DNA from 3 places in the Kitasatospora sp. NPDC101235 genome. Region 1 is predicted to be linked to each of the others. Evidence: riboswitches for the same ligand, from Rfam matches in the RefSeq annotation. Region 1 holds a riboswitch; each other region holds the start of a gene.
The links. A riboswitch is a leader RNA that binds a small molecule or an ion and turns the genes downstream of it on or off. The one in region 1 is predicted to bind S-adenosylmethionine.
Positions count from the first base shown of each region.

Region 2: another riboswitch for S-adenosylmethionine. It lies ahead of ACIRRH_RS02255 (aminotransferase class V-fold PLP-dependent enzyme); the one in region 1 lies ahead of thrC (threonine synthase).
Region 3: another riboswitch for S-adenosylmethionine. It lies ahead of ACIRRH_RS11020 (IclR family transcriptional regulator); the one in region 1 lies ahead of thrC (threonine synthase).

Region 1 covers NZ_JBIWNZ010000014.1:153,777-157,980, reverse strand. The annotation lists gene ACIRRH_RS23790 (trehalose-6-phosphate synthase) at 1-673, opposite strand, end outside; gene ACIRRH_RS23785 (glucosyl-3-phosphoglycerate synthase) at 996-2,006, opposite strand; SAM riboswitch class I at 2,155-2,290, shown strand; gene thrC (threonine synthase) at 2,307-3,629, shown strand; gene ACIRRH_RS23775 (MoaD/ThiS family protein) at 3,666-3,944, shown strand.
Region 2 covers NZ_JBIWNZ010000001.1:475,193-479,396, reverse strand. The annotation lists gene ACIRRH_RS02265 (rhomboid family intramembrane serine protease) at 179-1,006, shown strand; gene ACIRRH_RS02260 (Lrp/AsnC family transcriptional regulator) at 1,003-1,284, shown strand; gene ACIRRH_RS02255 (aminotransferase class V-fold PLP-dependent enzyme) at 1,288-2,670, opposite strand; SAM riboswitch class IV at 2,724-2,842, opposite strand; gene trpD (anthranilate phosphoribosyltransferase) at 2,954-4,030, opposite strand; gene ACIRRH_RS02245 (hypothetical protein) at 4,149-4,204, opposite strand, start outside.
Region 3 covers NZ_JBIWNZ010000005.1:100,899-105,102, forward strand. The annotation lists gene ACIRRH_RS11010 (DUF362 domain-containing protein) at 1-232, opposite strand, end outside; gene ACIRRH_RS11015 (threonine/serine exporter family protein) at 469-1,722, shown strand; gene ACIRRH_RS11020 (IclR family transcriptional regulator) at 1,763-2,476, opposite strand; SAM riboswitch class I at 2,677-2,819, opposite strand; gene ACIRRH_RS11025 (hypothetical protein) at 2,882-3,955, opposite strand.

The DNA.
Region 1 (4,204 bases):
GGGTCAGGAAGCAGGCCCGGTCGGCGCCCAGGATGCCGGTGAGGACGGCCCGGGCGACGTCGTCGGGCAGCAGCCGGTAGTACTCGGGCGGGGCCCAGGGGGTGTGCGAGAAGTGGCCGATCCGCAGGTCGGGACGGGCTTCGCGGAGCAGGGCCGGGACCAGGGAGAGGTGGTAGTCCTGGACGAGGACGGCGGCGTTCGGGGCGGCTTCGGCGGCCAGGGCTTCGGCGAAGGCCTCGTTGTAGGCCTGGTAGGCGGCCCACTCGGTGCGGAAGCCGGCGTCGAAGGCGGGTGCGGTGGGGGTCGCGTAGAGCAGGTGGTGGACGAACCAGAGGGTGGAGTTGGCGACGCCGTTGTAGGCGCGGGAGAAGGTCTGCGGGTCTATGTCCAGCATCCGTACGGCCTGGCCGCCGACCTCGTGGCCGGCCAGGTCCAGGCGGCCGTGGGGCGCCCCGGCCGCGGCCCTGCGGTCGGAGTCGTTGAGGGCGGCGCAGACCCAGACGGCGTTCGGGTCCTCGATGGCGGAGAGGCCGGAGACCAGACCGCCGCCGCCGCGGCGCAGGGTCAGCGTGCCGTCGTCGGCGGTGCTGAAGGACACCGGTCCCCGGTTGGAGGCAACCAGGACGGGGGCGGTGCCGGTCGCGCTCGAACGGTTGGTCGATGAATCGGCCATGAATCCTCTTCTGGGTCTGCCCGTTCACCCGTTGGGGTGGATTCCGAGCCTACGGCGGAGCGGAGCGCGGCGCAGCCGTACAGTCGGAGACCTGCGATATGCAGCGGTCAGGGCTTGGCTGTCATGAGGGTCTGACGGACCCAAGTGAGAAGCCCCCGCGTTCGCGTGGGGGAGGAGTCACGAGGCTCCGCAGGGGTCGAGTGGGAAGCCTCCTCGTCGAGAGGGGGAGGAGTCACGGTTGGGATGTTGCCGGTTGGCGGACATCGCAAACCAACCGCCGGGGTAACCGGCGGAATCGCAGCGGCCGCACTGCTCGGGTCTGTCACCCGTCAGTGCGGCGCTTCACGTATTCGGGAACGGTGTGCATCGGAGGGCGTTCCAGGGCCGTCACCGGGTGGGTGTGGGCGGTGAAGGCGTGGGTCTCCGGGTTCCGGGTGAACTGGGTGAGGTGGGGGTGGACGAGGTCGGCTGAGGCCTTGAGGCGGTGGGTGCGGTCGAGGCGTTCCAGGGCGGTCCGGTAGATGGTGGCGGCCATCCGGCCGAGGGCCTGGCCGTCCTGGTGGCGGTGGTGCCGGACGCCGACGTCCACCTGGGCGAGGGCGTCCAGGCCGACCAGCTCCAACGCGTCGACCAGGAGGCCGAGTTCGACGCCGTAGCCGGTGGGGAAGGGCAGTCGTTCGAGCAGTGAGCGGCGGGCCGCGTACTCGCCGCCGAGGGGTTGGACGAAGCCGGCGAGTTCCGGCCAGTGGAGGTTGAGCAGGGGGCGGGCGACGAGTTCGGTGACCCGGCCGCCGCCGGCGGGCAGGACGGCGCCCTCCGACTCCAGCGGGCGGTCGTACATGGCCTTGACCAGCTGGATGGAGTCGTCGGTCAGCAGCGGGCCGACGATGCCGGAGACGAAGGCGGGGTCGAACTCGCGCAGGTCGGCGTCGATGAAGCAGACGATGTCGCCCTGGGTGACCAGCAGCGAGCGCCAGAGCACCTCGCCCTTGCCGGGGACGGCGGGCAGCCGGGGCAGGATGGCGTCGCGGTGCTCGACCCGGGCGCCGGCCTCGGCGGCGACGGCGGCGGTGGCGTCGGTGGAGCCGGAGTCCACGACGACGAGTTCGTCGACGAGCGGGAGGCGTTCCATCAGCTCGCGGCGGATGGTGCGGACGATGTCGCCGACGGTGGCCTCCTCGTCCAGGGCGGGCAGGACCACGCTGACGGTGCGGCCGGTGCGTTCCTTGGCGGCGAGGAGGGTGTGGACCGGCCGGTCGGCCGCGCTCCAGGAGCGGCGGCGCAGCCAGGACGCCACCTGCGGGAGGAGCTCGGGAGTCGGTTCGGCGGGCACGGAGGTCTCCTCGGCGGGGTGGGGTGGGACGGGTCATCTCGCGTGGCGGACGGTCCCGTTCGGGTTTGACGCCTTCGGATACAGTCTTCGTACAGCGGTCGGACCTTTGCACGCCGGGGTCGCCGTTGAGCACCACCACAATTTCACAAGCTCATCCAGAGGGACTGAGGGAACGGCCCGTTGACGTCCCGGCAACCTTCTCGCGCGGCTGTCGTCGACAGGCCCCGGCGGGACAGGTGCCAATTCCGGCCCGTGTCGCGACCGCGCCACGGGGAAGATGAGGAGAGAGGCCTCGCCGTCATGGCTATCACCGAGACGACCCCTTCCGGCGCCGCACCCGCCCCCAGCCTTCGGCCGGGGGGACTCCCACCCGTCGACCTCGGCCCCGCCGCCGCGCTGTCCTGTCGGGAGTGCGGCACCCGCTTCCCGCTCGGTCCCAGCTTCGCCTGCCTGGAGTGCTTCGGCCCGCTGGAGATCGCCTACGAGTTCGGCAGCGAGGGCGCCGAGGAGCTGCGCAAGCGGATCGAGGCCGGTCCGGCGTCCATCTGGCGCTACGCGCCGCTGCTGCCGGTTCCGGCCGACGTGGCCTCGAAGCCCAACCTGAACCCGGGGTGGACCCCGCTGGTCAAGGCGGACAACCTGGGCCGGGAGCTCGGTTTCACCGCCCAGCTGCACATCAAGGACGACTCCGGCAACCCGACGCACTCGTTCAAGGACCGGGTGGTCGCGTGCGCGATCGAGGCGGCCCGGGCGTTCGGGTACACCACGCTGTCCTGCTCCTCGACCGGCAACCTGGCCGGCGCGGTGGGGGCGGCGGCGGCCCGGGCCGGGTTCCGGTCCTGCGTGTTCATCCCGCACGACCTGGAGCAGGGCAAGGTCGTCATGGCCGGGGTGTACGGCGGCGAGCTGGTCGGCATCGAGGGCAACTACGACGACGTGAACCGCTTCTGCTCGGAGCTGATCGGCGACCCGGCCGGCGAGGGCTGGGGCTTCGTCAACGTGAACCTGCGGCCGTACTACGGCGAGGGTTCCAAGACGCTGGCGTACGAGATCTGCGAGCAGCTCGGCTGGCGGCTGCCGGAGCAGATCGTGATCCCGATCGCCTCGGGCTCGCAGCTGACCAAGATCGACAAGGGTCTCCAGGAGCTGATCAGGCTCGGCCTGGTCGAGGACCGGCCGTACCGGATCTTCGGCGCCCAGGCCGAGGGCTGCTCGCCGGTGTCGGCCGCGTTCAAGGCCGGCCGGGACGTGATCAAGCCGGTCAAGCCGGACACCATCGCCAAGTCGCTGGCGATCGGCAACCCGGCCGACGGCCCGTACGTGCTGGACATCGCCCGCCGGACCGGTGGCGCGGTGGAGGACGTCACGGACGCCGAGGTCGTGGCGGCGATCCGGCTGCTGGCGCGGACCGAGGGCGTCTTCGCCGAGACCGCGGGCGGGGTGACCGTCGGCGTGCTGAAGAAGCTGGTCGAGACCGGGCAGCTGGACCCGGCCAAGGAGACCGTCGCGATCAACACCGGCGACGGCCTGAAGACCCTGGACGCCGTCTCCGACGCCGGGATGACCGCCGTCATCCGCCCGACGCTGGACTCGTTCCGCGACGCCGGCCTCGCGTCCCTCTGAACCACCCCGACAGACCCCGCCCCCGCAAGGAGAGTCATGAGCGCCAACGTCCGCATCCCCACCATCCTGCGCACCTACACCGGCGGCGCCTCCGAGGTGGCCGCCGAGGGTGCCACCCTGGCCGAGGTCATCGCCGACCTGGAGAAGAACCACGCGGGCATCTCGGCCCGCATCCTGGACGACACCGGCAAGCTGCGCCGCTTCGTGAACGTCTACGTGAACGACGACGACGTGCGCTTCGCCGAGGGCCTGGCGACCGAGGTGAAGGACGGCGCCGGCATCTCGATCATCCCGGCGGTGGCCGGCGGCTGCTGAGCCGTCCGGAGAACCCGCGGTCGCCCGCGCGTACGGAATTCCGCTCTCCGTATGCGTGGGCGACCGCCTGCATTCCGGCGGGAATATTTCCGGGTCGAGTCGGAGTAGAGTGTGGCTCGGCTGGGAACAGGGTTTCCCTTTCGGCCTCCGCAGAGCTCGGCCCGGGGATCTCCCGCCGCTGGCGGCGGCCCGTGAAACATGTCAGGCAGATGTCAGAATTACCGCGGTGATTTGGGTAATTCGTCCGCTATGTCCGGCGT
Region 2 (4,204 bases), on a different contig from region 1:
TGTGTGGGCTAGGCGCTCCCCCCGGAGCCCCGGCATCGGCGGCGGGAGGCGGGAATGCCCGCCCCAAGCCTATTGCCTGGGGCAACCATCGCGACCACCGGTTGCCCGAACAACCGAGCTAGTCCACCTGCCGTAAACCGCCGTGTCACCTGCGGCGCCCGGAGGGATGCTTGGCCACATGGCGCTCGCGGCCCCCGACCACACCGCCGCCCCGGGCGGCCGCCCGGCGGCGACCGTCCCGGTGGTCAGCTACGCGCTGATCGCGGTCAACATCCTGGTCTTCCTGCTCGGCCCGGCCGCCGGGCTCAACCCGCTGTACGGCACCGGCCAGACCCGGCTCTGCGCGGAGCAGCGGTACGAGCAGCGCTGGGGCGCCATCCCGGCCGAGGTGCTGGCCGGCCGGGCGCTGACCGCCGGACAGCTCGCCGAGGCCCCCGACCCGGCCCCCGGCTGCCCGACCGCCCCGACCCCGGGCAAGCACCCGGCCCTGTCCGTCCTCACCGGGCTCTTCCTGCACGCCGGCTGGCTGCACCTTCTGGGGAACCTGCTCTTCCTCCAGGTCTTCGGCCCCACCGTCGAACGGCGGCTGGGCCGGGCCCGGTACGCCGTCTTCTACCTGGCCGCCGGCAGCCTGACCACGTACGGCTTCGCGCTCGCCGAGGCGCACTCGCCGAACTCCACCCGGGTGCTCATCGGCGCCTCCGGGGCGATCTCCGCCGCCCTCGGCGCCTACCTGCGCCTCCACCCCCGGGCCCGGGTGACCACCCTCGTCCCGCTGCTGCTCTTCCTGCCGCTGCGCTTCCCCTCCTGGCTGGTGCTCGGCCTCTGGTTCGCCCTGCAGTGGTGGTCGATGCACTCGGCCGGCCCGGGGGTGGCGTACCTGGTCCACGTGATCGGCTTCTCGGCCGGGTTCCTCTACGTCTGCACCGTGGTCCGCCACCCCCCGCGACGACCGGGCCGACGCCCGATACGCTGGCGGCACCCCACAAAGGAGCCCGAACTGTGATCACCGCCATCGTCCTGATCAAGACCAGTGTCGACCGCATCCCGGAGATCGCCGAGTCCATCGCCGCCATCGAGGGCGTGAGCGAGGTCTACTCGGTGACCGGGGGTTACAACCTGGTGGCGATGGTGCGGGTGCGCCGGCACGACGACCTGGCCGAGGTCATCCCGGGCCGGCTCAACAAGGTCCCGGGTGTGGCCCACACCGAGACCCAGATCGCCTTCCGCACCTACTCCCAGCACGACCTGGAAGCCGCCTTCGCCCTCGGCCTGGACGAGTAGCGATCAGCCCTCGCGCCGGCCCCGGTCGATCTGCGCGGTCGCGACGCAGCGCCCGCCCTCGTTGCGGTAGCTCCAGGCCGCGCCGTCCGTGACCAGCTCCCGGACGGCGGTCAGGAAGCGGTCCACGTGCTCGTCCGGCGTCCCGGCGCCGAAGCTCACCCGGATCGCGTTCAGGCTGCGCTCGCCCGGCAGCGAGGGATCGGGAGCGCCACACGCCGATTCGACGGCCGGGGCCTCGTCCCCGAGCAGCGTGCGCACCAGCGGGTGGGCGCAGAACAGGCCGTCGCGCACCCCGATGCCGTACTCGGCGGACAGCGCGGCCGAGAAGTGCGAGCTGTTCCAGCCCCGGACGACGAAGGACAGCACACCCACCCGCGTGGAATCCGCGCCGAACAGGTTCAGCACCTTGACCTGAGGGATCTCGGCCAGCCCGGCCGTCAGGCGGGCGATCAGCTGCTGCTCGCGGGCCTCCAGCGCGTCGAAGCCGGCCTCGGTCAGCGCCCGGCAGGCCGAGGCGATCGCGTAGGCGCCGATGACGTTCGGCGAGCCGGCCTCGTGCCGGGCCGGGCCGGTGTGCCACTGCACGGCCACCGAGCCGTCGGTCTCCCGGGCCACCGTGCGGGTCGCCCCGCCGCCGGCGAGGTACGGCTCGGCCGCGTCCAGCCAGTCCGCCCGGCCGGCCAGCACCCCGGCGCCGAACGGCGCGTAGATCTTGTGGCCGGAGAAGGCGATCCAGTCGACGTCCAGCTCGCGCACCGAGACCCGGTGGTGCGGCGCCAGCTGGGCGGCGTCCAGCACCACCCGGGCGCCGTGGCGGTGGGCGGTCCCGGTGAGCCCGGCGACCGGCCACAGCTCGCCGGTCACGTTGGAGGCGCCGGTGACGCAGAGCAGTTTGGGGCCCTCGGGCGCCTCGGCGAGCGCGGCCTCCAGCGCGGCCACCGCCTCGGCCCGCGAGCGCGGCGCCCGCAGGTAGGTCACGTCCAGTCCGGCGTGCGCCCAGGGCAGCAGCGAGGCGTGGTGCTCGGTCTCGAAGGCGAACACCCGGGTGCCAGCCGGAACGGCGGCGGCCAGCAGGTTGAGCGAGTCGGTGGTGGCCCGGGTGAAGACCACCTGATCGCCCTCGCGCAGGTCGAGGAACTCGCCGACGGTGCGGCGGCTCTGCTCGAACAGGTCGGTGGACAGCTGCGAGAGGTACCCGGCGCCGCGGTGGACGCTGCCGTAGTACGGCGCGTAGGCGGCGACGTCGTCCCACACCCGCTGGAGCGCCGGCGAGCTGGCCGCGTAGTCGAGCGCCGCGTAGCCGACCCTCTCACCGCTGGCGAGCGGGACCTCGACGTCGGCGCCGAGGACGGCGAGCGGGGCGCAGATTTCGGTGGAGAGGGACATGAGGATGCACTCCTTCAGGGGTGTAGGGACCCCCGGGAGTGCCAGTCGTCGGGCGTCCGCGCTTGCCGCACGGACGGTTTGCCGTGGCGACCCGGTCCTCACCCAGGGCACCCCGCCACGGACGGAGGGTTGCCGGACAGCCAGCTGGGGCTTGACGCTGTCGCTCATGACCTGGCGAAGACTCTAGGCCGCGTCCAGCGGGTGGTCAAACGGGCGTCCGGCATCCGGACAGCACGCGAAGAGCCCGCGCCGGCGTACCGGCACGGGCTCCCCAACGGCCGTCTCAGATCCGGCTGGTGGCCTCCGACCAGCGCCGCAGCAGGTCCTGTGCGGCGCCGGAGTCGATCGCCTTCGCGGCCCGCTCCATGCCGGCCGCCAGCTGCTCGGTCAGCGGTGCGTCACCCAGGTCCAGTGCGACCAGCGCCGCCGCCGTGTTCAGCAGGACGGCGTCCCGCACCGGCCCGTGCTCCCCCGCCAGCAGCCGCCGCGCGACCTCGGCGTTGTACGAGGCGTCCGCCCCGCGCAGCGCCTCGATGCCGACCAGCTCGATGCCGACGTCCCGCGGGTCGAAGGTGGTCTCGGTGACCGCTCCGTCGCGCACCAGCCAGACCTGCGAGGTGGTGGTGATGGTCAGCTCGTCCAGCCCGTCGTCACCGCGGAAGACCAGCGCCGTCGCACCCCGCCGGGCCAGCACCCCGGCGATCAGCCCGGACAGCCGGGTGTCGAAGCAGCCGATGGCGTGCGCGGTGACCTTGGCCGGGTTGGTCAGCGGGCCGAGGATGTTGAAGGCGGTCGGCACCCCGAGGTCGCGCCGCGCGGTGGCCGCGTGCCGCATCGAGGGGTGGAACTTCGCCGCGAAGCAGAAGGTGAGCCCGACTTCCTCGGCCACCTCGGCGACCCGCCGGGAGGAGAGGTCCAGCGCCACCCCGAGCTTCTCCAGCACGTCCGACGAACCGCTGGCGGAGGAGGCCGACCGGTTGCCGTGCTTGACCACCTTGGCGCCGGCGGCCGCCGCGACGATCGCCGACATGGTGGAGATGTTGACGGTCTTCGCCCGGTCCCCGCCGGTGCCGACGATGTCCACCGCCGGGCCGGGGATCTCCAGCGGCTCGGCGTGCGCGTACATCGCGTCGACCAGACCGGCGATCTCCTCGACCGACTCGCCCTTGGCCCGCAGCGCGATCATGAACCCGGCCACCTGCACCGGGGACGCCTCGCCGCTCATGATCCGGTCCATCGCCCACTCGGTGGACGAGCGGTCGAGGTCGTCCCCCTGCAACAGTGCCGCCAGGAGGTCCGGCCAGGTGCGGACCACCTGCGCGGGGTCGCTACCGCCGTTCGCAGGGTTCACGTTCACCATGGCTGACTCCAGCTGTTGTCGGTTCCCCACTCCAGGGGGACGTCCGTACGGATGGAGCCAGCCTATCGAGCGAAGGGGCCGCTTCTACCCCTGTATTTCCTAACTGCCGGAGCGGATTTCAGCGGACTGCCGGAGTCCGCTTCGCCAGCCGCGTCCGCAGCAGGGTGGCGACCG
Region 3 (4,204 bases), on a different contig from region 1:
CGTGCAGCAGGTCGATCAGGTGCTCCACCAGGGCGGCGCTGACCGCGGTCACCGGGTCGCCGTACGCGGAGGTGCCCGGTGTCAACAGCACCGCGACCGCCCCCGGGTCGCCGTGCGCCCGCTCGGCGAGCCGCTCCCAGAGCCCGGCCCGGGCGACCGCCTCCGCCAGCAGGTCGGCGGCGGAGAGCGGCCGGACCCGGGTGGAGCGGGCCACGGCGGCGACGACGGTCACATCTCCCCCAACGGCGGCGGACGGTCTTCCTGCGCACGGTCGAACCGTCGCCGATTCACCGGAAAGCATCCCAAAGAGGTTCACAGGGATGCTACTGGCCGGCGGTCGGATGCGGGGTGGGACACGCACTCGTGTCCCGGGCCGGCCGTCGCCGGCGGACGGCGTGCGCGCGGCGGGAAACCGAACAGACCGGGGCACAGTCGGACCGAATCGGGCGGGATGGGACGATACCTGCCATGCCAAGCACGTTTCCCCTGGTCCGGGGCACCGAAGCCCCGCCCGACCCGCTCCGCCGCCTGCTGCTCGAACTGGGCGAAGCCCTGCTGGGCGGTGGCCTGCCCGTCCATGACGTCGAGGAGGAACTCCGCGGACTGGGGCGGGCGTTGGGGGCTCCGGACGTGCGGGTCGCCGCGCTGACCAACGGGCTGTTCGTCGCACTGGGGGCGGACGAGGCCACCCGGTTCCAGCCGGTCGGCACCGCCCTGCGGTTCGAGCAGACGGCCGACGTCCTCCACCTGGTGCACCGGCTGCGGGCGGGCGAGCTCGACGGGCCACGGGCGCTCGCCGAGCTGGAGGGAATCCGGCGGGCACCGGCCCGCCGGCCCGCGTGGGTGGCGGACCTCGGGGCGCTGCCGGTCGGGGTGGGGGTCTGCCTCTTCCTGCAGCCGGCGGCGGCGAACGTGCTGGCGGCCGGGCTCGGCTCGCTGATCGTCGTGGGGCTGACCGTGCTCGCCCGGCGGCTGCCGTACCTGCGTCCGCTGCTTCCCGTCACGGCCGGGTTCCTGGTCGCGCTGCTGGTCCTCCTGCTCGCCCGGGCCTCGCTGCTGGACGGCCCGCTGCGGACCATCGTGGCCACGCTGGCGATCCTGCTGCCGGGCGGGCTGCTCGTCACCGGGCTGTCGGAGATCGCCGCGGGTGCGGCCAGCGCGGGTACGGCCCGGCTGGTGTCCGGCGCGGTGCAGCTGGCGCTGTTCCTCGCCGGGGTGGCCGCGGCCGCGACCGCGGCCGGCATGCCGGCCACCGCGCTGGCCGACGTGCAGGTCGCCAGGCCGAGCTGGTGGGTGATCGGGCTGGGGCTGGCGCTCGCGGTCTTCGGGGTGGTGGTCAACGTGAACACCCCGCCCTCGGCCGTCCCGTGGATCGTCGTGGTGATCGCGGTGAGCGTCACGGTCCAGGTGGTGGTGGGGTCGACGCACGGCGCGGCGATCGGTGGCCTGGCCGGCGCGGTCACCGCCGCGGCCACGGCCACGCTGGTGCACTGGCTGCCGGGCGGTCCGCTCTGGCAGGTGCTCTACCTCCCGGCGTTCTGGATCGTGGTGCCGGGCTCCTTCGGCCTGCTGAACACCGCGCAGATCGAGGTCGGCAACGGCGCGCAGTCCGTGCTGACGGCCGTGTCGGCGGTGTTCGGGGTGTCGATCGGCACTCTGATCGGCGCGGTGATCAGTCGGATACCCCGCCCCTCCCGCACCGTCCTGCTGCCCCGGGCCTGAGCCCGGGGCAGCGGAGGTACGCCCCGGCCGGGCGGGCCGGTCACGGGTGGCGCAGGGCCTCGGTGAGGCGGTGGGCCGCCTCGACGACGGCCTGGGCGAGGTGGGCGCCGGGGTGGCGGGTGAGCCGTTCGATCGGACCGGAGACCGAGACGGCGGCCACGACCCGGTTGGACTGGCCGCGCACCGGCGCGGAGACGGAGGCGACCCCGAGCTCGCGCTCGCCGACGGACTGGGCCCAGCCGCGGCGCCGTACGCCGCTCAGGGCGGTGGCGGTGAACCGGGCGCCCTGCAGGCCGCGGTGGAGGCGCTCGGGCTCCTCCCAGGCGAGCAGGACCTGGGCGGCGGAGCCGACCTTCATGGGCAGGGTGATCCCCACCGGAACCGTGTCGCGCAGGCCGGTGAGGCGTTCGGCGGCGGCCACGCAGATCCGGACCTCGCCCTGCCGGCGGTAGAGCTGGGCGCTCTCGCCGGAGACGTCCCGGAGCTGGGTGAGGACCGATCCGGCCGCGGCCAGCAGCCGGTCCTCGCCGGCGGCCGCCGCGAGCTCGCCGAGCCGGGGGCCGAGCATGAACCGGCCCTGCATGTCCCTGCTGACCAGGCGGTGGTGCTCAAGGGCGACGGCCAGCCGGTGGGCGGTGGGCCGCGCCATGCCGGTGGCGGCGACGAGGCCGCCCAGGGTGGCGGGACCGGCCTCCAGGACGCCGAGGATCGAGGTGACCTTGTCGAGCACGCCGACGCCGCTCGTGTTCTCCATGGGTGGGGTACTCCAGTCTCAAGGCCCGGGAGCAGCGGGTGGGCGCTGCTCACGGCGGCTCCTGGCGGGGAGCCGGGGGGTGGTCAGCGAGGACGGGCCGCAGAAGTCGGCCGATTGCCTGCGCCGGGCACGAGACGGGTACGCGAAAGCGCCGGGGCGGGAAGCGCCCGGGCGAAGGACAGCACAGAGAGCACCGTGTCTCCTCATCTTTCCCGCGCCACAGTGGCGACAGGCCGGAGTTGGCACTGATCCCGGACGGCACGGCGCGTACTTCGGACGCCGGGTCGACCGGGGAGTTGCCGGGGCTTCGTAGGGCCGGTCCCTCCACCCCTCTGGATGATTCGCCTGGAACCATACAAGATTCCCCGGGCTGGTCGCCAAGCCCCCACCCACGCCTGCGGCCGCTCAGCGGTGGCGCGGCTCCGACAGGCCGGTGCACCGGGCCGGGTCCGGGCTGCCGGGGGCGGTCGTGTCCCAGGCTCGCAGGGCGGCGAGGGCGGCGGCGCGTTCGGCCGCCGTCGGCCGGGTGCCCTCCGGGCCGAGCAGGTAGTCGGCGACCGGGGTGAGCAGCAGGCCGGCGTCGCCGGCCGGCAGCAGCAGGGCCTCGTCCCACTGGTGCCGGATGACGGTGCGGCGCAGCAGGGTGCCGTGGCGGGGCCGGAGCGGGCGGGCGAGGGTCCGGCGGCGGCGCAGTTCGGGCGCGACCTCGGCCTCCAGGACGGTGCGCACGTCCCGCAGGGAGCCCAGCGGCACGTGCTCGGCGGCGAGGTCGAGAAGGGCCGCGGCCTCCGGGGCGAGCCGGTAGGCGGCGACCACCGCGGCGGTCTCGACGGGTTCGAAGGGCTGCCCGGCGAGGTGGGCCACGTCGATCACGTCGCCCGCGAGGAAGGCGCGCCCGAGCCCTTCCTCGGCGAGGGCGATCAGGCACTCCACGTGGTCGTCGGCGGCCAGGTAGGGGCGGACCGGGACGGTGGCGAGGTCGCCGGTGAGCGCGGCGGTCGCGACCCGCACCTCGTACCACGGGTCGAGCAGCGGGTCCTCGGCCGGCCAGCGCAGGGTGACGGCGGTGTGCCGGGGCCGCTCGCCGAGCAGGGTGACCTCCACGGACTCCACCGGGTGGTCGGTGACCAGCCGGTTGACGGCCTGCCAGAGCGTGGCCTCGGTGGGGCTGACGAGGCTGAGCCCGCCCAGCGGCCGGGGCAGGTCGGGCGGGTAGTAGCCGGCCAGCGGCAGGTCGCGGATCGGGCGGACCCCGGTGGCGTCGGCGAGCTCGCGGGCGACCCTGGCGTAACAGTCGGCCCGGTCGCGGGCGCGCCGCAGCTCGGCCCGGGCGTGCTCGCCCATCCGGACGCCGTCCCGGGCGAGCGCGGCGAGCACCAGGTACGGGAGGTGGCGGTCGCCGCGGGCACGGTGGAGCAGTTCGACCGGTCCGGCGACCGGGTCGACGTCGAGCAGCCGGTGGAGCAGGTCGGTGTTCATGGGCGTCCGCCTCCGAGAGCCGTGGTGGTCGCCCGGACGGCGGCCGGGCGGCCGGGGACGTGGCGGGTCCGACGGTTGGTGCCGGGCCGACTGCGGGCGCCACACCACCGATTGTGGTGACGGCCGATCAACACCGGATCACCGCCGGGTCGACGATCCCTCGACATCCCACCGGGTGCCGTGGGTTGATAGGGGCTCATCAATTCGGGGGGCGGCACGTGCGCGGGCGGGGGCGAGCACATGAGGCGG